Linked DNA regions of Telluria mixta. The protein of the gene in region 1 binds, or shares a complex with, the protein of each later gene. Links are inferred from orthologs where the notes say so. Each region holds a gene or a part of one and is shown in the gene's direction. Other genes may lie near its edges.

Region 1 (9,628 bases):
GCTGCTGTCGATGCCGCCGATGTTCATGTCCGTTCTCCCCGTGCCTGTCAAACAAATCGATTCAGGCTGTCAGAATATCAGCGCCCGGGCAACGATTGCCCCCGAGCAGCGCCGTAAACAGGGCCTTATTCCGGGGTTTGAATGTTGCCGTACGGCTCCATAATGGCGTTCATACACCCATTCCCTCCCCCCAACATGGCAACGACAGCGGAAGAACTCCTCGACAGCGACATCGCAACCCCGGCCGACGAGAAGCCGAAGTTCTGGCAGACGACGAACGGTAAACGCATCGTCATCGGCGGCGCCATCGCCGGCGTGGTGGCCATCGTCGCCGCATTGTGGCTGTGGACGTCAGCGCCGGAATACAAGGTGCTGTTCTCCAACTACACCGACAAGGACGGCGGCGCCATCACCGCATCGCTCGACCAGATGGGGGTCAAGTACAAATTCTCCGAGAGCGGCAGCGCGATCCTCGTGCCGGCCGACCGCATCCACGACCTGCGCCTGAAGCTGGCCCAGCAAGGCCTGCCGCGCGCCGGCAACGTCGGCTTCGAGCTGCTCGAGAACCAGAAGCTGGGCACGTCGCAATTCGTCGAGCAGGTCAACTACCAGCGCTCGCTGGAGGGCGAGCTGGCCAATTCGATCCAGTCGCTGGCCGCCGTCTCGTCGGCCCGCGTGCACCTGGCGCTGCCGAAGCCGTCCGTGTTCGTGCGCGACCAGCAGAAGCCGACCGCCTCCGTGCTGCTGAACCTGCAACCGGGCCGCGCCCTTGACCAGGCCCAGGTCAGCGCCATCGTGCACCTGGTGGCCTCGTCGATCCCGGAACTGACGCCGTCCAACGTGACCGTCGTCGACCAGAACGGCACCTTGCTGTCGGACAGCGCGAACAAGAACGGCAAGCAGCTCGACCCGAACCAGCTGAAGTACGTCGAGGCGCTGCAGCAGAACATCGTCAAGCAGGTCCAGTCGATCATCGCCCCGCTCGTGGGCCAGAACAACGTGCGTGCCGAAGCGACGGCCGAAGTCGACTTCGCCCAGACCGACACCGCGGCCGAGATGTACAAGCCGAACTCGCCGCCGGAACCGCAGGCGATCCGCAGCCAGCAGACGTCCGAGCAGACCGGTCCGGGCAGCACGAACCCGTCCGGCATCCCGGGCGCGCTGTCGAACCAGCCGCCGGGCGTGGCGACCGCACCGCTCGAAGGCGGCGCCCAGCCGCAAGGCCAGGCAACGACGACCGGCCCGAGCCGCAAGGATGCCACGACCAATTACGAAGTCGACAAGACCATCCGCTACGAGCAGAAGCCGATGGGCGGCATCCAGCGCCTGACGGTCGGCGTGGTGGTGAACTACCGCCGCAGCATCGATCCGAAGACGGGCAAGGTCGTCGTCAAGCCGCTCACCGCCGCCGAAGTCGCGCAGATCAACGAACTGGTCAAGCAGGCCATGGGCTACAGCCAGGCGCGCGGCGACACGCTGAACGTGACGAACGCCCCGTTCGACGGCGTCGACAAGCCGGAAGAGCAGGCGCCGGACTGGTGGAAGGATCCCGCCAACCTGCCGCTGGCGAAGGACATCGCACGCTACGTCTTCATCGCCCTCGTGCTGGCCTTCCTGTGGTTCCGCTTCGTGCGGCCGCTGCTCAAGCCGGCGATCAAGAAGTTCGACGAAGCCGTGGCGATCCCGCCCGAGCCGGAACCGGAAGAGCCGGAACCGGAACCGGAGCCGGATCCCGAAGAAGAAGCCCGCGTGCTGCGCGAGGCGGAAGAACACCAGAAGGTCCAGGTCTACAAGAGCAACCTGGAAATGGCGAAAGACATGGCGAAGAACGATCCGCGTATCGTGGCCAACGTGATCAAGGAATGGCTGGGGACTGAATAATGAGCGACAAGGACAAGGACAAGGAAAGCACGACCAAGGCGGCCATCCTGATGCTGGCGCTGGGCGAGGCCGAAGCGGCCGAAGTGATGAAGTTCCTCGGCCCGCGCGAAGTGCTCAAGCTGGGCGCCGCGATGGCGCAGATGAAGGCCGTGCAGCACGAGGAAGTCCTCACGGTGCTGGGCGAATTCCGCGAGCGCGTCGACCTGCAGTCGACCGTCGGCCTCGATTCGGACGAGTACATCCGCCAGGTGCTGACCAAGGCCCTCGGCGACGACAAGGCCGCCGTGCTGCTGAACCGCATCCTGGGCGGCAAGGACGCCTCCGGCATCGAGAGCCTGAAGTGGATGGATTCGCCGTCCGTGGCGGAACTGATCCGCAACGAGCACCCGCAGATCATCGCGACGATCCTCGTGCACCTCGAGCGCGACCAGGCCTGCGAAGTGCTGGCCCATTTCACGGACCGCCTGCGCAACGACGTCGTGCTGCGTATCGCCACCCTGGACGGCGTGCAGCCGGCCGCGCTGCGCGAACTGAACGACGTGCTGACCAAGCTGCTGTCGGGCAACGAGAACATCAAGAAGTCGTCGCTGGGCGGCGTGCGCACCGCGGCCGAGATCCTGAACTTCATGAGCGGCGAGCAGGAAAGCTCGGTCATGGAGAACATCAAGAACTACGACAACGACATGGCGCAGAAGATCATGGACGAGATGTTCGTGTTCGACAACATCATCGATATCGACGACCGCGGCATCCAGCTGCTGTTGCGCGAAGTGCAGTCGGAGATGCTGATCATCGCATTGAAAGGCGCGTCGCAGGACTTGCGCGATAAAATCTTCAAAAACATGTCGCAACGTGCGGCGGAAATGATGCGCGAAGACCTGGAATCGAAAGGTCCCGTGCGTCTGTCTGAAGTGGAAACCCAGCAGAAGCAGATCCTGCAAATCGTCCGGCGTCTCGCCGACGAAGGCCAGATCGTGCTGGGCGGCAAAGGTGAGGATTCGTTCGTCTGATGGTTATCTCAAAAGAGTTTCAGTCTGCATATCAACGCTGGGAAATGACGTCGTTCGGCGACGAGCGTCCCAGCGTCCGTGCCCAGCGCGAAGCCGAAGCCGCCGCTGCCGCGGCCGCCGCGCGCGCGTACGAACCGCCGCCCCAGTCGGAGTCCATGATCCAGCTGCCGACCGCGGAAGAGCTCGAAGCGATCCGCGCCGCCGCGCGCGACGAAGGCTATGCGGAAGGTCTCGAAGCGGGCCAGGCCGAAGGCCATGCCGCCGGCTACGAGGAAGGACTCTCGCTCGGCCGCGCCGAAGCGGCCGAGGAACTGGAACACCTGCGCGAACTCGCCACGACGTTCGGCGACGCCGTCACGCAAGCCGACGAAGCCATCTCCAACGACGTGCTGGAACTCGCGCTGCACCTGGCGCGCGGCATGGTGCGCACGGCGTTCGACGTGAAGCCGGACCTGATCATCCCCGTCGTGCGCGAAGCCATCGACTACCTGCCGAACCTGCAACAGCCGGCCCTGCTGATGCTGCATCCGGAAGACGCGCTGATCGTTCGCAGCGGCATTGGCCACGAGCTGGACAAGAACGGCTGGCGCATCGTCGAAGACGACAACATCGCGCGCGGCGGCTGCCGCGTGGACACGGCCAGCAACCAGATCGACGCCCAGATCGGCGCACGCTGGCAGCGCCTGACGCATGCGCTGGGCAAGGACCTGGACTGGCTGGAATGAACACACATACCGGCCGCTGGAAGGCTTACCTGAACGACTGCGGCAGCGTGGTCGATCTCGTCGAGCCGATGCAGGTGTCGGGCCGCGTCACGCGCGTGGCCGGTCTCGTGATGGAGTGTGTCGGCCTGAAACTCGCGGTCGGCGCCGCCTGCATGATTCCGGTCGCGTCCGGTGCCCGGATCGAGGCGGAAGTCGTCGGCTTCGAGGGCGAACGCCTGTTCCTGATGCCGCAGTCGGACGTCGAAGGCGTCGTGCCCGGCTCGCGCGTGTTCCCGATCGAAGCGAGCATGCCGAAACCCGGCACCGTGACGCATCCGCGCCGCCGGCCGATGGACCGCGCGCGTCACCTGCCCGTCGGCTGGGGCCTGCTCGGCCGCGTCGTCGACGGCGCCGGCCGCCCGCTGGACGGCAAGGGCCCCGTCTCCACGGAACACATGGGGCCGCTGAACGCGCGCCCCATCAACCCGCTCGACCGCGTACCGATCTCGGAAACGCTGGACGTCGGCGTGCGCGCCATCAATGCCATGCTGACGGTGGGCCGCGGGCAACGTCTCGGCCTGTTCGCCGGTACTGGCGTCGGTAAATCCGTGCTGCTGGGCATGATTGCGCGCTATACGACGGCGGACGTGATCGTCGTGGGCCTGATCGGCGAACGGGGCCGCGAGGTGAAGGAATTCATCGAGCAGATCCTCGGCGAGGAAGGCCTGGCCCGCTCGGCCGTCGTGGCCGCGCCGGCCGACTCGCCGCCGCTGATGCGGCTGCAGGGCGCCGCCTACGCCACCGCCATCGCCGAACACTTCCGCGACGAGGGCCGGAACGTCCTGCTGATCATGGATTCGCTCACGCGTTACGCGATGGCCCAGCGCGAGATCGCCCTCGCCATCGGCGAACCGCCGGCAACGAAAGGCTATCCGCCGTCCGTGTTCGCGAAACTGCCCGTGCTGGTGGAGCGCGCGGGCAACGGCCAGGCCGGCGGCGGCTCGATCACGGCGTTCTATACCGTGCTGTCGGAAGGCGACGACCAGCAGGACCCGATCGCCGACGCGGCGCGCGGTATCCTGGACGGCCACATCGTGCTGAACCGCAAACTGGCCGAGGCGGGCCACTACCCCGCCATCGACATCGAACAATCGATCTCGCGCGCGATGCACGGCATCACGTCGCGCGAGCACCAGCAGGCCGCGCGCACCTTGAAACAGCTGTATTCGCGCTACGAGCGTTCGCGCGACCTGATCAGCGTGGGCGCCTACGCGCCCGGCACGGACCCGGTGCTGGACAAGGCCATCGCCTTGAACGAACGGATCGAGGCCTTCCTGTGCCAGGAAATCCACGACAACGTCGGCATGCTGCAGAGCTTGGGGGAATTGACCTCGCTGTTCGGCTGATTGGCCGGTAAAGCTCATCGGTATACTTGATCTACCATGGCCAACGCATCCGCACTCGACACCCTGATCGACCTCGCCCAGCGCGAGTCCGACGCCTGCGCGAAGCGCCTGGGCGCGGCGCTGAAGGCCGTCGACGAGGGAGAGCAGAAGCTGCAGATGCTGCTCGGCTACCGCGACGACTACGCGAACCGGCTCGACGCGGCGCAAATGGCAGGCATCACCCCGTTGGCGTACCAGAATTTCGTCGCCTTCCTCGGCAAGCTGGAACAGGCGATCGACGGCCAGCGCGAAGTGCTGAAGCACGCGCGTGTCAAAGCCGACATGGAAAAGAAGGGCTGGCAGGAAAGCGAGCGCAAGCGCCTGTCATACCGGACCCTGAACGAACGCGCGGCCGCCGAGGCACTCGCGATCGAAAACAAGCGCGACCAGAAGATGATGGACGACCACGCGGCCCGCACGGTCCGCGCCAGGCGCTGACCGCGCCACCCAACCTGAGCGACTAGCGACATGAACACGACCTCCCCTCTCCAGCTCAACACGGCCAGCGGCATCAACCAGCGTCCGAACAACCCGGGCAATGGCGGCAGCGACGGCAGCCAGTTCAGCGCGATGCTGAGCGGCGAACTGGAGCGCAGCACACTCGCGTCCATGCCGGCGCCGGCACCTGCCCCCGCGCCCGCCCCGAAGCAGGAGGCGTCCAAGCCCGCCGAGGCGGACAAGTCTGCGCAGCCCGACGAGGCCGCACCGCAGGCCGCCAGGCCGGCCGACAGCAAGGCGGATGCCGCCGATGCGAAGGACGATACCGCCAAGGCCGACGACGACAAGGCCGAGGACGACAGCACGGCCAAGGCGGGCGACCCGGCCAGCGCGATGCTCGCGCTGATGGCAAGCCTGCACAAGCCGGGCGCGGACGCGGGCAAGACGACGACCGCGGCCCAGGCTTTCGACGCGCTGTCCGGCAAGGGCAAGCGCACGGACGCCGGCCAGCTGGCCGCGCTGCAGGCCGCGATGAAGTCGGTGTCGAAGGAAGCCGGCACGGACGTAGCCGGCGCCAGGACCTTCTCGGCCACGTCGATCAAGAACCCGGCCCTCGCGGCCGCCGGTGCCGACCTCGGCGCGGACAAGGCGGCGGCCTCGGCCGACCTGCGCGCCGCGCTGGGCAATGTCAAGGCGGAAGTCAAGCCGCAGCTGGATCCCGCCGAATTCAGCCTGCAGCAGGCGCGCGACGCCGCGCTGCTCGCCCAGAAGGAACAGGCACCGGTGGCGACCGTCGCGGCGGCCCAGCTGCAGCCGGCCATGCTGGAAGCGGCCCAGGCCGCGGCTGCGGCCAGCGAAGAGCTGTCGGCCCACGTCGGCACGGATGCGTGGAACGACCAGGTCGGCCAGAAGGTCATCTACATGGTCGGTGCCGAGGACCAGACCGCGTCGCTGACCCTCAACCCGCCGGACCTGGGTCCGCTGCAGGTGGTGCTGTCCGTCTCCAACGGCCAGGCCGACGTGACGTTCTCGGCAAACCAGCTGGAAGTCCGCCAGGCGCTGGAAAACGCCCTGCCCCGCCTGCAGGAAATGATGAAGGAGAGCGGCATCGCGCTGGGCAATGCGACCGTCAACGCGGGCATGTCGAACGGCGGCCAGGCGCAGCAGGACCAGGCGATGGCGTCGAACGGCTTCGGCCGGCGCAACAATGGTCGCGGCCAGGGCGGCAACGATGCGGGCACGGTGGTGGGCGAAGCCACGGTCCGGCCAGCCACGCGCATCGCACGGAGCGGCGATCTCGGGGTGGTCGATACCTTCGCGTAAATAGTTCTGGCGTCATTGACAACCAGATGGGGTGATCGCTGCGTGGCATCGATCACCCTTTTCACGTCCAGGGATACAGCCTCGACAACAAATCCGTCAAGAAACAACGAGATACCCCAGGTTCCTCCTTCTTTTCGACCGTTGCCGCTGCTCACTTTTTCTCGATAATGACATAATGACGGGACGATCCAACAGTGGGACCGAAGACTCTTGAAAGCGAATCCAAAAATCAAAGCCGATCCGAAAGCGGATGCGGCGGCACCGGCAGCCAGCGGCGGTAAAGGCAAGCTGTTCATCATGATCGGCGCGGCCGTGGTCGTGCTCGGCCTGGGCGGGGGTGCCGGCTGGTACTTCATGCACGGCAGCAGCGCGGAAGCGGCGGCCGAACCGGCCAAGAAGGAACACTCGAGCAGCAAGAAAAAGAAGAAGGACGAGGCACCGCCCGAATACGTGGCTGTCGACGCCTTCACGGTCAACTTGCAGCCGGAGCACGGCGATCAATATCTGCAGGTCGCGTTCACCCTGCAGGTCGAGGGTCCGGAGCAGGTCGAGCTCATCAAGGCCAACATGGCCAAGGTGCGCAGCCGCGTGCTGCTGCTGTTGTCGGGCAAGAAGGCGTCCGAGATCAGCACGGTGGAAGGCAAGCAGCAACTGGCCGGCGAGATCCTCGCGGCGGTCAACGAACCGTTCGTGCCGCACGGTGACGAACAGGAAGTGTCGGACGTTCTCTTCACTTCCTTTATCATCCAGTAAAGCAGAAGTCATTACGGTAAAAGCAGCATGGCCGATAATTTTCTCTCACAGGAAGAAGTCGATGCCCTCCTAAAAGGGGTCAACGGCGATCAGGACGACGTCGCGACGCCTGAAGACACCTCGGGAGTCCGCACGTATAACCTGGCAACGCAGGAGCGGATCGTCCGCGGCCGCATGCCGACGCTCGAGATCATCAACGAGCGTTTCGCCAGGTATCTGCGCGTCGGCCTGTTCAACTTTTTGCGCCGCTCCGCCGAAGTGTCGGTGGGGTCGGTGCGCGTGTCGAAGTACAGCGAGTTCATCCGTAACCTCGTCGTGCCGACCAACCTGAACCTTGTCCACATGAAGCCGCTGCGCGGCACGGCCCTGATGGTGTTCGACCCGGGCCTCGTGTTCCTGCTCGTGGACAACCTGTTCGGCGGCGACGGCCGCTTCCACACGCGCGTGGAAGGCCGCGATTTCACGCAGACCGAACAACGCATCATCATGCGCATCCTCGACATCGTGTTCGAGGCGTATGCCAAGTCGTGGGAACCGGTGTACCCGATCGAATTCGAGTACATCCGCTCGGAGATGAACACGCAGTTCGCGAACATCGCCACCCCGAACGAAGTCGTGGTATCGTGCACTTTCACCATCGAGCTCGGTTCAGTGTCGGGCCAGATCCACTTCTGCATGCCCTATTCGATGGTCGAACCGATCCGCGACGCGCTGACGTCGAGCATCCAGGGCGAGGCGCTGGAAGTCGACAAGCGCTGGATCCGCCTGCTGACGCAGCAGATCCAGGTGGCGGAAGTGGAACTGGTGGCCGTGCTGGGCCACGGCAAGGCCAATTTCGACGAAATCCTGAACATGAAGGTCGGCGACGTGATCCCGATCTCGGTCCCGGAAACGCTCCAGGCCACCGTGGACGGCGTGCCCGTCATGGACTGCAGCTACGGCGTGTTCAACGGACAATATGCGCTGAAGGTCGAAAAACTGCTGGCGAACAGCGAAACCTTCAACAAGTAAGCAACACAGGAGAGAAACATGTCCGACACTCAAGACGACCAAGGCAGTCTCGACGACGATTGGGGCGCAGCGATCGCCGAACAGGCCGCCGCGGAAGCCGCTGCGCTGGCCAACCAGCAGCAGGCGGCCTCGGCCGCCGTGTTCAAGGATTTCTCGAACAAGGGCCCCCGTCCGGAGACGCCCAACGACATCGACTTCATCCTCGACATCCCCGTCCAGCTGACGGTGGAACTGGGCCGCACCAAGATCGCCATCAAGAACCTGCTGCAACTCGCGCAGGGTTCCGTGGTCGAACTGGATGGCCTGGCGGGTGAGCCGATGGACGTGCTCGTCAACGGCTGCCTGATCGCCCAGGGCGAGGTGGTGGTCGTGAACGACAAGTTCGGTATCCGCCTCACCGACATCATCACCCCGTCGGAGCGCATCCGCAAGCTCAACAAATGACGGCACGCCTGCTGACCACCCTCGCCCTCGCGCTTCCGCTGGCCGCCTGCGCGGCCCAGCCGGGGCCTGGGCAGGCAGCGGGACGGTCGGCCGATACTGCACCGGCGGCTGCGACGACGGCAGCTGCGCAGGCACCTGCATCGGCACCTGCGCCCGTCTTGACCGAACCTGCGGCGGCGACGGCCCCTGCTCAGCAGACGACCCAGCAAGTCCAACACGCCACCTCGGCCACCTCGCCCGCGCCCGCTGCGAATGCACAACCGCGGGCAGTCGCCGGCACCGGCGCGCCATCCGCTGCGCCGACGCCCACCGTCCAGCCTGACACCACCGCCGCACCCACCGGCGCGGCAGTCCCCGCCACGCAGCCCGACGTCGTCGCCCCGCGTCCCGCCACGCCGGGCACGGCCGTTCCGCCGGTCACGATGCCGGCCGGCTCATCGACGGGCAGCCTGTTGCAGACACTGTTCGCGCTGATCCTCGTGCTGGCCGTGCTGGGCGCCCTCGCCTGGTTCCTCAAGCGCTACGGGCCCAAGGTCGGCGGCGGTAACGCGAACCTGCGCGTCGTCGGCTCGCTGAACCTCGGCGGCCGCGAGCGCATCGTGGTGGTCGAAGTGGGCAA
Region 2 (17,210 bases), 790 kb from region 1 along the record:
ACTTCGCCGGCCCCGGCGCCGATCAGGGGCGCGAGGCGGTCGCCCAGGCGGCCGGGCAGGGCGAACCAGCCGGCCGTGTTCCAGCTGCGGATCAATCCCTGGCCCCACTCCTGGGCGACGACGTCGCGTGCGCGGTCGAGGGCGGCGCGCGGGCGGGCGCCCAGCGAATTGCCGTCCAGGTAGATGACGCCCTCGGGCAGGTCGAATCGGTCGCGCAGCGGTGCGGCCGGGTCGGCGGCGTCGAGCGCGAGGCTGGCCGCGCGCGTGGTGACGGCGGCGGTGTCATACGTAGGTGGGTTCATGCGGGAAGTGTAGCCACTTTTACATCAATCGGGCGCAGAAAAAATTTTTCGAAAATTTTTGGTCCGGACCCTAAAGTTCTCCGGAAGGCGTCCGATAACCCATCCAGATACCCGGGAAAGGGTCTCGAAAAAAATTTTTGCAGGAACCCTAAAGTTTTCAAAAAGGCTGCCGATAACCCTCTCAGATGACCGGGATTGGATCAAAAAAAGTTTGTCGAAACCCTAAAGTTCGGCAAAAACGGTCCGATAACGAGTCAGTAGGGTTGCTTGAGGGACAAAAAATTTTTTTTGAGGAACCCTAAAGTTCCCGAAACCGTTGACGTAAACCAACACAGCAATACGTTGTTGGCGACGTCGAAGGGCAGGAAAACGCCCCGGTTGCACATCATTCTTCCGCCCCCTTTTCATAGGGGAGCCACCACGATTCGGCAGGGTTTGTCAGACAAACTCCTACGGATCGACTTCGTCTTTGCCGGACGAAAAATACAGACACTCTCCAATTCTCCAAAAGTTTCCTCACAGTCAGAATCTATCTCAACGGCAACACACAACGCCTCACAGATAGATCAACCGGAGAGATGGAAATGACTGCGAACGACATGATGGCTGAAATTCGTGATGCAAACCTGAGCTACCTGATGCTGGCACAGCAGATGATCCGCGCAGACAAGGTCACCGCAATCTTCCGTCTCGGCATCTCGGCCGACATCGCCGACCTGCTCGAAGGCATGAGCAACGCCCAGATCCTGAAACTCGCCGGCGGCAACATGATGCTGGCCCGCTTCCGCTTCGACGACGCCGCGATCCTCGGCATGCTGACGAGCCACAGCAAAGACCGCGCCCTGGCCCAGTCGCACGCCGCCATCCTGATGGCTGGCCAGCCCGCCGAAGAAATCGCATAGGGTCAGAGCCCGGTTTTTCAGTTAGGGCTCTAACCCGGGTGTCCCGGCCTGCAGCCCCATCAAAGTCGAACTCAAGCGAAGTCACGGAGAACAGCATGACCAAGAAAAGCGTCGTCTCGGAAGCCCAGGAAATCCAGCTGGCCATCGAACTGATCCAGCTCGGTGCCCGCCTCCAGCTGCTGGAAAGCGAAGTCTCCCTGTCGCGCGAGCGCCTGATCAAGCTGTACAAGGAACTGAAGGGCGTGTCGCCGCCGAAGGGCATGCTGCCGTTCTCGACCGACTGGTTCCTGACCTGGCAACCGAATATCCACGCTTCGCTGTACATCAACATCTATAAATTCCTGGTCGAGTACGCCGGTGCCACGGGCATCGAAGCCGTGATGAAGGCCTACAAGCTGTACCTGGAACAAATGCCGCCGGCCGCGGGCGAAGAGCCGCTGCTGTCGCTGACCCGCGCTTGGACCCTCGTGCGCTTCTTCCAGGGCAATATGCTCCAGCTGGCGCCGTGCTCCAAGTGCCAGGGTAAATATGTCGTCAACGCCCTCGACCTGAACAACGATTACCAGTGCGGCCTGTGCCACATGCCTTCGCGTGCCGGCAAGACCCGCAAGGCCAAGGACGCCGCCGCACTCGCCGCCGCCTGAGCGGTCCTCCCTCCAGGTCGATGACCCAGCCTGCCTCGCGCCGCGCATTCGCGGCGCCGTCCGTCCGCGCGCTGCTGGCCCAGGCCGGCGCTTTCCCGCTTACCCTGATCGCCGTCTGGCTGCTCGCCCGCGCGGGCATGCCCATGTCGTGGGAGGGCGTTGCCCTCATCCAGGGTGCCTTCGCCGCGCTGCTGGCCTGGGCCTTCCGGCTCGCCATCTGGTGGCGCGCCATCGAACTCGTATTTCCGACCGGCGTGCTGCTGGCGCGCGGCTTCGATCTGCCGCCGGGCCTGTTCCTCGTGCTGTTCGTACTGTTCCTTCTAATATATTGGTCGACGTTCCGCACGCAGGTGCCGTACTACCCGTCCGGGCGTACGGCCTGGGATGCCGTCGCGGACGTGCTGCCCGCCGACCGTCCGCTCGCGATCGCCGACGTGGGCAGCGGCCTGGGCGGCCTCGTGCTCGACCTGGCGCGGCGCCGGCCGGATTCCCGGGTGGACGGCATCGAACTGGCACCGCTGCCGTGGTTCGTCAGCCGCGTGCGCGCAAAACTGTCCGGCAGCCGGGCGCGCTTCCTGCGTGCCGACTACGAATCGGTGAATTTCAGTCACTACGACGTCGTGTTCGCCTATCTGTCACCGGCCGCGATGGCAGGGTTGTGGCGCAAGGCGGAGAGCGAAATGCGCCCCGGTAGCATCCTGTTAAGTTACGAATTCGACATTCCCGGGAGAATGCCCGACCGTCGCATTGTGACGACTAACAGTAAGAAAATTCTCTTTCTTTGGCAATTTTGACGGTCGTCGGGGCACTTTTACTTGCCCGTGGGCCATTCTCAAGCTAATCTAGTTCCCTACGTAAATATTTCTCTTTGGATTCATCAACTTGGATCCAATCCGGGCGAACCCCGGAATCACGCATCGGGAGTCCCGTGTTTGTCATTGTTGGTTACGTAATCGTCTGCGCGTGCGTCTTCGGCGGCTTTGCCATGGCCGGCGGTCACCTGGCAGCATTGTTCCAGCCCCTCGAACTGCTGATGATCGGCGGCGCGGCCTTCGGTGCATTCTTCGTCGGTAACACGCCCAAGGCGGTGAAGGCGACCGTTGCGGCGCTGCCCACGCTGTTCAAGGGTTCCAAATACACGCGCGAAATGTACATGGAGTTGATGTCGCTGCTGTTCGACGTGCTGTCGAAGGTGCGCAAGGAAGGCCTGATGTCGATCGAAGGCGACATCGAGAGCCCCGAGCAGAGCCCCGTGTTCTCGAAGTACCCGCTGGTGCTGGCGGACCACCACATTATCGAATTCATCACCGATTACCTGCGACTGATGGTTTCGGGCAACATGGACGCGTTCCAGATCGAGAACCTGATGGACAACGAGATCGAGACCCACCATCATGAAGGTGCGGTCCCGGCGCAATGTATCGCGAAGCTGGGCGACGGCCTGCCGGCGTTCGGTATCGTGGCGGCCGTGATGGGCGTGGTGCACACGATGGAATCCGTGGGCCTGCCGCCGGCCGAGCTGGGCATGCTGATCGCGCACGCGCTCGTCGGTACGTTCCTCGGTATCCTGCTGGCCTATGGCTTCGTCGGACCGCTGTCCAGCCTGCTCGAACAGAAGCTGGAAGAATCGAGCAAGATGTTCCAGACCGTGAAGGTGACGCTGCTGGCGAGCCTGAACGGTTACGCGCCGGCGCTGGCCGTCGAATTCGGCCGCAAAGTGCTGTACTCGACCGAGCGTCCGACGTTCGCGGAACTCGAGGACCACATCAAGAAGGCCAAGAGCAAGTAATGGTGCGAGGTAACCACATCGGCGCGGGAGTCCGTCATGGCTGACGAAGGCCAGAAGCCGATCATCGTCAAGCGCGTCAAGAAGGGCGGCCATGGTCACCATGGCGGTGCCTGGAAGATCGCGTACGCCGACTTCGTGACGGCGATGATGGCATTCTTCCTGCTCATGTGGCTGCTCGGCTCGACGACCAAGGGCGACATGGAAGGCATCGCCCAGTACTTCAAGACGCCGCTGAAGGTCGCCATGCAGGGCGGCTCAGGCGCCGGCAACAGCAATTCGATCCTGCAGGGCGGCGGCAAGGACCTGACGCGCCGCAACGGCCAGGTCAAGAACGGCGACATCGAGCCCAACAAGAAATCGATGGACCTGAAGTCCGCGCGCGAAGCCCTCGAGAAGGCCGAGGCGGCGCGCCTGGAAGAGCTGAAGCAACGCATCCAGCAGACGATCGACGCCAATCCGCTGCTGCGCAAGTACAAGAACCAGCTGCTGCTCGACGTGACGAGCGAAGGCCTGCGCATCCAGATCGTCGACGAAAAGAATCGCCCCATGTTCGCCTCGGCGAGTGCGCAGTTGCAACCGTACACCCGCGACATCCTCGATGTGCTGGGCCTCGTGCTGAACGACGTGCCGAACCGTATCGGGCTGTCGGGGCACACGGATTCCACGCCGTATTCGACCGCCGAAGGTTATACGAACTGGGAATTGTCGGCCGACCGCGCCAATGCTTCGCGCCGCGAACTGGTGCATGGCGGCCTGTCCGACGCCAAGATCCTGCGCGTGGTGGGTCTCGGCTCGGCCGTCCATCTCGACCGCGCGGATCCATTCAACCCGATCAACCGCCGCATCAGCATTCTCGTGATGAACAAGCGGACCGAGAACGCCGTGCTGCACGACGGTACGCCGCTGGACGTGCCGGGCGAAAGTGCGGATGCGGCGGTAAAAGCCGTAGCTGAGGCAACGGGTGGCGGTCTGGCACAGCCGGCGGCAGCGCCGGCCGGGAAGAAATAACGGGCGGGGAGTTCTGGAGGATTTTATGACGACAAGAAAAAAGATTCTCGGGTCACACGTCAAGCGCCTCCTGTCGGGTGTATCCGACCATGGCCGGCGCCACCTGTCCGAAGTCGAGACCGACCTCGTGCAGACGACGTTGTTGCTGGAGGAAGCCGTCGAGAAGCTGACGAACAGCTTCATGGCGATCCACCACGTGGTCGACTCGCGCCAGGAGGCGATCAACCGCCTGCTGGCGGGGCAGGCCCCGACGGCCGAGGAGAGTGCATGCCTGACGGGCATGTCGGGCGAGATCGCCGGCCACGTGAACGCGGCCGTGACGAGCATGCAGTTCCAGGACATGACGAGCCAGCTGCTGGACCGCACGCTGCGCCGCGTGACCGGCCTGCGCGATTTCCTGACGACGCTGTCCGAGCATGGCGACGAGATCCTGCCGGAGAGCGACGGCGACGAGATCGTCGAGCGCCTCGGGAAGGTCAGCATGGCGCTGGCGATCCAGTCGCTCGAGCTGCGGAGTATGCTGCGCAAGTCGGTGGAGCAGCGGCATCTCGAGAGCGGCGACGTGGAATTGTTTTAATTTACGGGGTCAGAGCCCGAATTTCTCGGGTGGGCTCTGACCCCGACTGACTACAGAAAAAACAGCAGGAGCATAAAGATGGCAAAAACTATTCTCGCAGTCGACGATTCCAGTTCCCTGCGCCAGATGGTGGCTTTCAGCCTGAAGGCCGCGGGCTACCAAGTGGTGGAAGCCGTCGACGGACAGGATGGCCTGGAAAAGGCGAAGCTTCAGACCGTCGACCTGGTCCTGACCGACCAGAACATGCCGAAGATGGACGGGCTCACCCTCATCAAGTCGCTGCGCGGCCTGCCGGGCTACCAGAAGACGCCGATCCTCATGCTCACGACCGAGTCGTCCGAAGACATGAAGACGAAAGGCCGCGCGGCCGGCGCCAACGGCTGGCTGGTCAAGCCGTTCGACCCGCAGCGCCTGATCGAGGTGGTCAAGAAAGTCATCGGCTAAGGGGCCCATGGGTTTCCCGCCGATCGCACCAGACGGATATTTGACATGACCATCGACATCAGCCAGTTTTACAAGGTCTTTTTCGACGAGGCGGAAGAGCTGCTCGCCGAAAAGGAGCGTCTGCTGCTGGCCGTCGATATCGATTCGCCGGACCCGGAAGACCTGAACGCGATCTTCCGCACCGCCCATTCGATCAAGGGCGGGGCGTCGACCTTCGGCCTGAACGACATGAGCGAGGTGACGCACGTGCTCGAGTCCCTGCTGGACCGCATCCGCAAGGGCGAGATGGCACTGACCAGCCAGCACGTGGACGCCTTCCTGGCCGCCAAGGACATCCTCAAGATGCAGCTCGACGGCCACCGCAACGGCGCGGAGGTCGACCAGGAGGCGGTCGCCAACGTGCGCATGATGCTGCACGACCTGTCCGAAGGCGTGATCGTGCCGACGCACCAGCCGACCGTGCCGTCGTTCCTGCACGCGGAACAGAAGCAGCAGGTGACCGAAGGCGCCCACCGCTACAAGATCGAGCTGCCCGACCTCGCCAAGCGCGACGTCGATGCACTGGTGGACGAACTCGGCCTGCTGGGTCGCGTGTCCGTCGTGCCGCTCGAAGCGGGCCGCACGGCGCTGATCATCATGACGCACGAGGGCCTGGACGACATCATCGCCATCTGCTCCTTCGTGCTCGATCCGAACGACCTCAGGATCTTCGAGGCGCCCCCGCTCACGCCCGAGCAGCGCGCGCGCGAAGCCGCCGAACGCGCCCGCATCGAGGACGAGCAGGGCTACGGCTTCTTCGACCCGGCCGACCCGGTCGATGACGCCACCACGGACTCGTCGGAGGACGAACTCGGCTACGGCTTCTTCCAGCCGATCGAGCAGATCCGCCTGGAAGTCGGCATCGTGGCCGAGGTGCCGCCGCCCGTGCCCGCGAAGCCGGAACCGCTTGAAGTGACGGAAGTGGCGGCCGAAAAGAAAGCCGCCAAGAAGGCCGCCGAGGGTGGCCATGCGCAGGGTTCCGAATCGTCGTCGATCCGCGTGTCGATCGAAAAGGTCGACCAGCTGATCAACCTCGTCGGCGAGCTGGTGATCACGCAGGCGATGATCGAGCAACGCAGCTCGGGCCTCGATCCGATGGTGCACCAGCGCCTGTTGGCATCCGTGTCGCAGCTGACGCGCAATACGCGCGACCTGCAGGAAGCCGTCATGTCGATCCGCATGATGCCGATGGACTTCGTGTTCTCGCGCTTCCCGCGCATGGTGCGCGACCTGGCCGGCAAGTTGGGCAAGAAGGTCGACTTCATCACCAACGGCGCTGCCACGGAACTGGACAAGGGCCTGATCGAGCGCATCGTCGATCCGCTCACGCACCTGGTGCGTAATTCGATCGACCACGGCATCGAACTGCCCGCCGCGCGCGTGGCCGCCGGCAAGTCGGAGTCGGGACGCCTGTTCCTGTCCGCCGCGCACCAGGGCGGCAATATCGTGATCGAAGTCGCCGACGACGGTGGCGGCCTGAATCGCGAACGCATCCTGGCCAAGGCAAAGCAGAACGGCCTGCCGGTGTCGGACAACATGAGTGACGCCGACGTCTGGCAGCTGATCTTCGCACCGGGCTTCTCGACGGCGGAAATCGTCACCGACGTCTCCGGCCGCGGCGTCGGCATGGACGTCGTCAAGCGCAATATCCAGGCGCTCGGCGGCACGATCGACATCCGCTCGGCGCGCGGCTTCGGCACGACGATCCTGATCTCGCTGCCGCTCACGCTCGCGATCCTGGACGGCATGTCGATCCGCAGCGGCGAAGAGATCTACATCCTGCCGCTGGGCTTCGTCGTGGAGTCCCTGCAGCCGGCGCGCGCCGACGTCAAGGAAATCCACGGCCAGGGCCGCGTGGTGAAGGTTCGTGGCGAATACCTGCCGCTGATCCCGCTGTACCAGATGTTCAACATCGAGCCGCGCATCACCGACCCGTGCGAGGGCATCCTCGTGATCCTCGAGGCGGAAGGGCGCAAGGCCGCGCTGTTCGTCGACGAACTGGTCGGCCAGCAGCAGGTCGTCGTGAAGAACCTGGAAGCGAACTACCGCAAGGTGGCCGGGATTTCCGGCGCCACCATCCTCGGCGATGGCGGCGTGGCGCTGATCCTGGACGTCGGCGCGCTGCTGCGTTCGTCGCGCCAACTGTCCGACGAATCCGTCATCTCCTGATTTAAACCGTACTTTTGCTCCGATAAGGAACCGACATGTCCACTCAACCGACGAACAAGCCGAACGATGCCCACGACGGCAACGGCAGCGAATACCTGGCCTTCACCCTCGGCTCCGAGGAATACGGCATCGACATCCTGAAGGTGCAGGAGATCCGCGGCTACGAAGCCGTGACCCGCATCGCCAACGCCCCCGAATTCATCAAGGGCGTCATCAACCTGCGCGGCATCATCATCCCCGTGGTCGACATGCGCATCAAGTTCAACCTGGGCACGCCGACCTATGACCAGTTCACGGTCGTGATCATCCTGAACATCGGCGGCCGCATCATGGGCATGGTCGTGGACAGCGTGTCGGACGTGACCACGCTGACCCCGGACCAGATCAAGCCGGCGCCGGAGATGGGCAGCGCCTTCAACTCCGACTACCTCACCGGCCTCGGTACCGTCGACGAGCGCATGCTCATCCTGATCGACATCGACAAGCTGATGTCGTCCAGCGAGATGGGCCTGATGGACCGGATGGCAGCATAAGACAGGCAGCGCGGCGCAAGGGACACACCCGGACCGCACGCGGTCCGCAGAACGAATGCAACCCATGGCAAACAACGTGCCGCACAATACGAAGCCGGTGGCAAAACAGGAGACCGGCAAGGAGTTCGACTTCACGCGCGCCGACTTCGAGCGCGTACGGGGCCTGATCTACCAGCGCGCCGGCATCTCGCTGGCCGACAGCAAGCAGGAGATGGTCTACAGCCGTCTCGCGCGCCGCCTGCGCGCCAACGGCATCGCCTCGTTCGCGTCCTACCTCGACGCGCTGGAAGCGGGCCGCATGCCGGCCGAGTGGGAATCGTTCACGAACGCGCTGACGACGAACCTGACGTCGTTCTTCCGCGAGGCGCACCATTTCCCGCTGCTGGCCGAACACGCGCTCAAGGCGCGCGCGAGCCACGGCGGACCGCTCACGATCTGGTGCTCGGCCAGCTCCACCGGCGAAGAACCGTATTCGATCGCGATGACCGTGTGCGAGGCGTTCGACACCTTGACCCCGCCGGTGCAGATCATCGCCACCGACATCGACACGAACGTGCTGGCCACGGCCAGCGCCGGCGTCTACCCGATCGAGCGCGTCGACAAGATGGAACAGGCGCGCCTGCGCCGCTTCTTCCTGAAAGGGAAGGGCGCCCAGGAAGGCCTCGTGCGCGTGCGCCCGGAGCTGCGCCAGCTGATCACGTTCCGGCAATTGAACCTGCTGGCCGACGGCTGGGACGTCAAGGGCCCGTTCGACGTCATCTTCTGCCGCAACGTGATGATTTATTTCGACAAGGCCACGCAGCGCAAGATCCTGTCGCGCTTCGTGCCCCTGATGAAACCGGACGCGCTGCTGTTCGCCGGCCACTCCGAGAACTTCCTGTACGTCTCCGACTCGCTGCGCCTGCGCGGCAAGACGGTTTACGAATTGAACCACGGCTGACGCCCACGACACTCGCCCATGGAAACGAACAGCCATTTCGCCACCAACGTCTACTACGACCGCACCTTCGACTGCGACGCGGCCAAGATCCTGCCCGGCGAGTACTACTACACGGGCAAGGACATGCTGATCGTGACGGTGCTTGGCTCGTGCGTGTCGGCCTGCATCCGCGACCGCGTGAAGGGCCTGGGCGGCATGAACCACTTCATGCTGCCGGACGGCGGCGATCCGGGCAACCCGGTCTCGGCCTCGATGCGCTACGGGACGTATGCGATGGAAGTGCTGATCAACGACCTGCTCAAGGCCGGCGCCCGGCGCGAGCACCTGGAAGCGAAGGTGTTCGGCGGCGGCGCCGTGCTGCGCGGTTTTTCCGCGATGAACGTCGGCGAGCGCAATGCCGCGTTCGTCATTCAATTCCTCAAGACGGAACGGATTCCCGTGCTGGCCGAGGACCTGAACGACATCTACCCGCGCAAGGTGTATTTTTTCCCGCGCACGGGCAAGGTGCTCGTCAAGAAACTGATGCAGACCCATAACGACACGCTGGCGAAGCGCGAGCTCGATTACGCCAGCCGCCTCAAGGTCACGCCCGTCTCCGGCGCCGTCGACCTGTTCTGAAGAGAAAGGCAAAACCAATGACAAAGATCAAAGTGGTGATCGTGGACGATTCCGCCCTGATCCGCAGCGTGATGACCGAGATCGTCAATTCGCAGCCCGACATGGAAGTCGTCGGCGTCGCACCCGATCCGCTCGTCGCCCGCGACCTGATCAAGCGCACGAATCCGGACGTGCTCACCCTGGACGTCGAGATGCCGAAGATGGACGGCCTCGACTTCCTCGAAAAGCTCATGCGCCTGCGCCCGATGCCCGTGCTGATGGTGTCGTCGCTGACGGAGCGCGGTTCCGAGATCACGATGCGCGCGCTGGAACTGGGCGCCGTCGATTTCGTGACGAAACCCAAGATCTCGATCCAGAGCGGCATGCGCGAGTACACCGAACTGATCGCCGACAAGATCCGTGGCGCGTCGCGCGCCCGCATCAAGCCGCGCACCCTGCAGGCGCCCGCGGCCGGCGGCGCCACGCCGCTGCCGCAACTGCGCAATCCGCTGACGTCGTCGGAAAAGCTGATCATCATCGGCGCCTCGACGGGCGGCACGGAAGCCATCCGCGAATTTCTCATGCAGATGCCGTCCGACTGCCCCGGCATCCTGATCGCCCAGCACATGCCGGAAGGTTTTACCAGTTCGTTTGCGCGCCGCCTCGATTCGCTGTGCAAGATCAGCGTCGTCGAGTCCGCCGGCAACGAACGTGTGCTGCCGGGCCACGCGTACATCGCGCCGGGCCACTCGCATTTGCTGCTGACGCGCTCCGGTGCGAACTACATGACGAAGATCGAGCAGAGCGAGCCCGTCAACCGCCACCGTCCGTCTGTGGACGTCCTGTTCCGCTCGGCGGCGCAGGCGGCCGGCAAGAACGCCGTCGGCGTGATCCTGACGGGCATGGGGAAAGACGGCGCACAGGGTATGCTGGAGATGAAGAACGCGGGCGCCTACAATTTCGCCCAGGATGAAGCGTCGTGCGTCGTGTTCGGCATGCCGCGCGAAGCGATCGCCATCGGCGCCGCCCACGAGGTGGCCGCCCTGAGCGCACTGCCGGGCCTCGTGCTTGGCCATCTGGCAACGCATGGGGGCCGGGCGTTGCGCGTTTGATCCGCAGGGGTGGGTTTCGCTGCGGTTTTATCGCCGTAGAGCAACAAAAATGCTATGCTTCAGCTTGTATCGCAGTGCCGAATCTACCAACACACAAGAGGTTTACAACCGAATCCGGTTGAATAGGCCTCATAATCAGAGTTAAGAGAAACAACGGAGTAATTCATGGCTGACCCTAAGATGCGTTTCCTGGTTGTTGACGATTTTTCGACGATGCGCCGCATCGTCAAGAATCTGCTGAAAGAACTGGGTTACAGCAATGTCGACGAGGCGGAAGACGGTGTCCAGGCACTGGCCAAGCTGCGCAGCGAACAGTTCGATTTCGTCGTGTCCGATTGGAACATGCCGAACATGGACGGCCTGACGATGCTGCAGAACATCCGTGCCGATCCCGCACTGGCCAAGCTGCCGGTGCTGATGGTGACCGCCGAAGCCAAGAAGGAAAACATCATCGCGGCGGCGCAAGCCGGCGCCAACGGCTACGTTGTGAAGCCGTTCACCGCGGCCACGCTGGACGAAAAGCTGAACAAGATTTTCGAAAAGATGGAAAAGGCCGCGTAAATGAGCGAGCACATCGCCGACTCGACCTCGTCCGACGAGGTCCTGAGCCGGATCGGGCACATGACCCGCGCATTGCACGAAAGCCTGCGCGGGCTGGGCCTGGACAAGCTGATCGAGAAGGCCGCCAGCGACATCCCCGATGCGCGCGACCGTCTCGATTACGTCGTCCGGCTGTCCGAGCAATCGGCCAAACGTGTGCTCGACGCGACCGATGCCGCCAATCCGCTGCAGGATGGCATCGACGACCGTGCCGCCGAACTGAGCCAGTCGTGGCAGGCCCTGCTGGCCGCACCGGGCGCCGACGGCGACTGGCGTGCGCTGGCCGAACGGACCGTCGCCAGCCTGGCCGAATCACGCGAAGCGGCCAGCGCCACGAAGGCGCATTTGATGGACATCATGATGGCCCAGGACTTCCAGGACCTGACCGGCCAGGTGATCTCGCGTATCACGGGCATCGCCCAGAACCTGGAAAAGCAGCTGGTGCAAGTGCTCGTCGATTTCGCCCCGAGCGAGATCAAGCGCGAGCTCGACAATGGCTTGCTGAACGGTCCGCAGATCAACCCGGAAGGCAATACCGACGTCGTGGCCGACCAGGGCCAGGTCGACGACTTGCTGGACAGCCTGGGCTTCTGATCCCGACGCGGCGGCTTCAAGCCGCCGTTTTTCGTTCCACCCGGCGATCGTTACAAGACATGCACCAGACTCACTTCCTCGTCCGTGAACCCTTGCTCGACCCGAAGCAGCGCGTGATCGGTTACGAGCTCTGCTGGCAACAGCGCGACGGCCAGGCACTCGGCGACGCCGACCTCGAACGCCTCGTCGCCTTCGTCGCCGAACACGTGGTCGACGAGGAGCAGGGCTGGCTCCTGCGCGACAAGATCCTGTTTCTCGACGCCGTGCCCGCGATGCTGTCGCTGGATGCGCTGCACGCGCTGCCGCCGGAACGCACCGTCCTCTCGCTCTCCGTGCGCGAGCTCGCGAACCCCGACACCCGTGCGGCCGTGCAGGCGCTGCGCGCCGGCGGCGTCGGCATCTCGATCCGCGGCGCCGACCTGGCGCTGCTGGGCAAGAACCTGGCGCCCTACGCGTCCTACGCCGAAGTGCGCTTCGCCGGCGCCGACGTGGCGGCCCAGGCGCGCACCTACGCGGCCGCGAAGCAGTCGGCGTTGCGGCTCGTCGGGCGTCCCGTGTCGACGTGGCAGGACTTCGACGCCTGCGCGGCGCTGGGCCTGGACGCCTTCGTCGGCAAGCTGCACCTGACGCCGCGGCCGGGCAACCCCGTCAAGGGCATGAACCCGGCCCAGACGATCATCCTGCAGCTGATGCAGATGGTGCAGAACAACGAGGACGTGCCCAAGATCGAGGCCGTGCTCAAGCGCGACCCGGCGCTGATCTATAAACTCCTGCGCTTCATTAACTCTGCCGGTTTCGGCTCGGGCCGCGAGATCCAGTCGCTGCGCCAGGCGATCGCGATGCTCGGCTACGCGCCGTTGTACCGCTGGCTCGTCCTGCTGCTGGCCACGGCCAGCACGAGCGGCTATTCGCCGGTGCTGATGGAAACGGCCGTCGTGCGTGCGCGCCTGTGCGAACTGCTGGGCCAGACCTGCCTGCCGCGCGGCGAGGGCGAGCACTTGTTCGTGGCGGGCATGTTCTCGCTGCTGGACCGCCTGCTGGGACTGCCGATGAAGGAGGTGCTGGACACGATCCAGTTGCCGGAGCAGGTCGTGCAGGCGCTGCTGGGACGCGGGGGACCTACGGGCCCTATCTCGCGCTGGCGGAGGCATGCGAGCTGAATTCGGATCTCGTCGCGTCGCTGGCGGCGTCGCTGGACATCAGCCCGCTCGACGTCAACAAGGCGCACCTGTCGGCGCTGGCGTGGGCGCAAAACGTGGCGGCGTGATCCACCAGGCAAAACGGCCCATCGCGGGCCGTTTTGCCTGGTTTTCTTATCTGCGCTTCTGTATCTTGTCGACCGCCCGGTCGAGCGTCTGACGCATCTGCATCGAGATGTTGGAGATGCGGCATCCCACCTGCACCTGCTGGCCCAGCAGGAACGTGCGGAACGGCCGCAGCAGGCGGACTTCGAGGTCGGCCGTGACGACGAGCGTGGTTCCCATTTCCAGCAGCACGCCGTCCAGTTTCTTGCCCACGTACAGTTCGAGCGCCTGGTCCGGCGTCGCGCGCAGGCCCACGCCGCCGCGCGAAAAATCGTACAGCGGCATCTCGAACACCTTGCCCATCATGGTGAAGCGGGCGCTGTAATTCATTCCCACCGGCGATTCGAGCCTGGGCTCGGCGCGGCGGTTCAGCACGAGGCAGACGTCCGGCAGCGGCAGCTGCACGAGATCGGGCCGACCCGGCACGACCGCCCAGTTGGCATCCAGTTCGAACTGGATCTTGGCGTTGCCGCCGAGCGCGGCGACGAACGTGGCCGGGCCTTCCGCCAGCACGAGGTCACCAGCGAGCTCGAGGCTGAAGACCTTGCCCTCGGGATCGACGCTGTCGATGCGCGCCAGGAAGAAATCCTGGCCGCGCGGATACACGGTCACGGCTTCGCCGGTCAGGGCGAGCGTGGTCAACGCGTCGCCGATGTCGAACGGTTCGCGCATGTCGTGCGCGCCCGTGTTCAGGTGGATCCGGTCGACGACGTCGTCCGGTTTGGGCGGACCTTTGCGCATCATAGCCATTGAGAGGTCGGTCAAGACGCTACTCCTTCTTTTTACGTGGTTTGGGTAAAAAGCCAAACTCCGAGTCTAGCAAGAAGAGTTGCCAATTCCTACAACATATTTGCAACAATGGAACTATTAGAGTCAGATCTCAAGATTATCGATCAGACGCGTCGCACCAAGTTTGGCCGCCGTCAGGACGACGAGCGGGGCGCCCGCTTCATATTCCTCGCGGCTCGGCGCCTGCAGGTTCATGCGCTTGCGGATCGACACGTAGTCGGGCTGCCAGCCACGCGCGGCCAGGCGTTCCATCGCGTCGCGTTCGAGCAGCGCAAGGTCGGCGTGGCCGGCGCGGGTCTGCTCGGCCACGTACTGCAGCGTCTGGTACAGGAACGGCGCCTCGGCGCGTTCCGCCGTGCCCAGGTAGCCGTTGCGTGACGACAGCGCGAGGCCATCTTCCGCGCGGAAGGTTTCGGCCCCGATGATTTCCGTCGGCAGCGCGAACTGGCGCGCCATGTTGCGGACGATCATCAGCTGCTGGTAATCCTTCTTGCCGAACACGGCCACGCGCGGCTGCACGCACGAGAACAGCTTCGTCACGACGGTGCACACGCCGTTGAAGAAGCCGGGGCGGAATTCGCCTTCCAGGATATTGCCCAGGTCATCGGGCGGCTGCACGCGGTATTCCTGCGGTTCCGGATACAGGTCTTTCTCGGTCGGCGCGAACAGCACGTACACGCCTTCCTTCTCCAGCTTGGCGACGTCCGCCTCGAACGTGCGCGGATATTTGTCGAAGTCCTCGTTCGGGCCGAACTGCAGGCGGTTGACGAAGATCGAGGCGACGACGGGATCGCCGTGGCGGCGCGCCAGGCGCATCAGCGACAGGTGGCCTTCGTGCAGGTTGCCCATCGTCGGCACGAAGGCGGTGCGCAGTTGTCCGCGCAGCTGGTCGCGCAGTTCGTCAATGGTGGAGATGATTTTCATAGTGTCAGATTCGAAATGGGTCACGCCGGGGAATAGGCGAGCCGCACGTAGATGGGGGCGAAAGGTTCGGCCTGGGTTATTTCGATTAACGTTTCTTTCGCCAGTTCGAGCATCGCGACGAAATGCACGACGACGACGGGCACGCTGGCCTGGCCGCCGAACAGTTCCGAGAACTCGACGAAGCGGGCCGACTGCAAGGTGCGCAGGATGGCCGACATGTGCTCGCGCACGGACAATTCCTCGCGGCCGATGCGGTGATGCTGGGTCAGCTTGGCGCGGCGCAGCACGTCCATCCACGCGCGCTGCAGGTCGTGCGGATCGACCTGCGGCCAGACCGGGCCCAGCGCCTGCTCGATGTGCAGCTGCGGGCGCACGAAGTCGCGCCCTTCCTGGGGCAGGGCGCCCAGCTGCTGGGCCGCGACCTTGATCTGCTCGTAATCCAGCAGACGCCGCACGAGTTCCGCGCGCGGATCTTCCGCTTCCTCGACGAGCGTGTCGACGCGCTTGGGCAACAGCATGCGCGACTTGATCTCGATGAGCATCGCGGCCATCAGCAGATATTCCGCCGCCAGTTCCAGGTTGCTCTTGCGAATCTGCTCGACGTATTCCAGGTACTGCAACGTGACCTGGGCCATCGGGATGTCGAGGATGTCGAAGTTCTGCTTGCGGATCAGGTACAGCAGCAGGTCGAGGGGACCCTCGAACGCGTCGAGAAAGATCTCGAGCGCATCGGGAGGGATGTACAGGTCGGTGGGCAGGTGCAGCAGCGGTTCGCCATACAGGCGCGCGATGGCGCTGTCGACGTGGGCGTCGGCATCAGCGGACTCAGGCGGAGGGTTGGGCACATGAGCCGCGATGCCGTCGCCCGCTTCGGGATCGGCGCCCCCATCGGGCGGCGCCTGCTCGGGCATCATCGTCGTCGGCCTCGGAATGCAGCAGGTCGAGCGTCAGACCTTGGTCTGGTACGGATACGCCTGCTGGCGGAGGCGCGATTCGTTGACGCGGCGCTGCTCGTCCAGCGACAGCGGGGCTTTGTCCCACAGCAGCGAGCGGCCGGCTTGCTGGCGCTCTTCCATGCCCGGGGTCTTTTCCTTCAGTTCCTTGATGAACTTGGTGTGCTCGGATTCGTACTGGATGTGTTTCATGGCTTTTCTAGGCAAGTCGTACAAACGGCGGCCCCGTTTATCGGGAGCCGCCGCATCATAAAAACAAGGAATGATACTGCGAGTCAGCGCTTATTGGTGCAACGCATTCAGCTGACGGGCGATGATGTCGTGGTTGAGCCACAGCACCGGTGCGATCTTCTCGGCCGCGCCGTGGAACATCAGCGGGCCGGTGCCTTCCAGCACCAGAGCCGACAGGTGGTCCGTGATCAGCGCCTTCTTGTCCGTGTGCAGCGACGTGATTTCGTCCGAGGTGCCGATCATCAGGTCGGCCAGTTCGGGCGTGTTGTCCATCGGCCAGGCCTCGAAGTTGCGGAACGACGCGCTGGTGGCGGTCTGCAGATAGGCTTCCAGCTTGTCGAGGATCGATTGCAGCGACACGCCTTCGCCCAGCAGGGCCTGGCAGATGTCCCACTGTTCCTGTGCCCACGCGCCGCCGCCTTCCTTCTTGAGGGCCAGCAGCAGCGGGAACAGGGACAGTTCGACGCCGACGAAGATGTCGGACGAGTTCGTGCGGATTTCCGGGCAGTTGAACACGGTGGCGGTGACGCCCTGGGCCCATGCGGCCTCGGCGATCGACTCCAGGCGCATCTTGGCATAGCCCTGCGTGTAGTTCGTGTAGGTCTGCCACACGTACTCGTCGCCGATCAGGATCTCGGTGCCGTGGTAGCCGTACGCCGTGTAGCGCACCTGGCCGCCCTTGGCTTCGACGCGTGCGCGGATGCCGGCGGAGGCGTCGATCAGGTATTTCAGCGTGTTCGCCGACACTTCGTCGAAGTT

The links.
Region 2: the proteins of fliM (region 1) and cheY are in contact, whole or in part, in a crystal structure (PDB 1F4V), measured with the Escherichia coli proteins. The link is inferred for Telluria mixta from one-to-one orthologs.

Annotation. Positions count from the first base shown.
Region 1 is NZ_CP119520.1:3,432,196-3,441,823, reverse strand. Bases 6,824-9,573 are described here. They hold fliM (flagellar motor switch protein FliM), read left to right. Parts: upstream 6,824-7,581; coding sequence 7,582-8,565; downstream 8,566-9,573. Other genes in these bases: fliO (flagellar biosynthetic protein FliO), read left to right, coding at 9,168-9,573; fliN (flagellar motor switch protein FliN), read left to right, coding at 8,584-9,009; fliL (flagellar basal body-associated protein FliL), read left to right, coding at 7,012-7,554. Also shown: flagellar hook-basal body complex protein FliE, read right to left, coding at 1-27; flagellar basal-body MS-ring/collar protein FliF, read left to right, coding at 196-1,881; flagellar motor switch protein FliG, read left to right, coding at 1,881-2,891; P0M04_RS15270 (flagellar assembly protein FliH), read left to right, coding at 2,936-3,616; flagellar protein export ATPase FliI, read left to right, coding at 3,613-5,001; flagellar export protein FliJ, read left to right, coding at 5,038-5,478; P0M04_RS15255 (flagellar hook-length control protein FliK), read left to right, coding at 5,509-6,801; more of fliO, read left to right, coding at 9,574-9,628. UniProt on the Escherichia coli protein: FliM is one of three proteins (FliG, FliN, FliM) that forms the rotor-mounted switch complex (C ring), located at the base of the basal body.
Region 2 is NZ_CP119520.1:4,216,880-4,234,089, forward strand. The notes cover bases 9,961-12,919. They hold cheY (chemotaxis response regulator CheY), read left to right. Parts: upstream 9,961-11,221; coding sequence 11,222-11,617; downstream 11,618-12,919. Other genes in these bases: cheD (chemoreceptor glutamine deamidase CheD), read left to right, coding at 9,961-9,965; P0M04_RS18865 (protein-glutamate methylesterase/protein-glutamine glutaminase), read left to right, coding at 9,983-11,056; cheZ (protein phosphatase CheZ), read left to right, coding at 11,618-12,250. Also shown: kynU (kynureninase), read right to left, coding at 1-302; flagellar transcriptional regulator FlhD, read left to right, coding at 887-1,204; flagellar transcriptional regulator FlhC, read left to right, coding at 1,300-1,848; P0M04_RS18820 (class I SAM-dependent methyltransferase), read left to right, coding at 1,869-2,642; flagellar motor stator protein MotA, read left to right, coding at 2,777-3,637; flagellar motor protein MotB, read left to right, coding at 3,674-4,645; P0M04_RS18835 (hypothetical protein), read left to right, coding at 4,671-5,222; P0M04_RS18840 (response regulator), read left to right, coding at 5,301-5,666; chemotaxis protein CheA, read left to right, coding at 5,712-7,874; P0M04_RS18850 (chemotaxis protein CheW), read left to right, coding at 7,910-8,407; P0M04_RS18855 (CheR family methyltransferase), read left to right, coding at 8,463-9,347; more of cheD, read left to right, coding at 9,366-9,960; P0M04_RS18885 (flagellar brake protein), read right to left, coding at 13,564-14,319; panC (pantoate--beta-alanine ligase), read right to left, coding at 14,428-15,267; P0M04_RS18895 (segregation and condensation protein A), read right to left, coding at 15,288-16,181; P0M04_RS18900 (DUF3460 family protein), read right to left, coding at 16,215-16,412; P0M04_RS18905 (enoyl ACP reductase FabMG family protein), read right to left, coding at 16,503-17,210. UniProt on the Escherichia coli protein: Involved in the transmission of sensory signals from the chemoreceptors to the flagellar motors.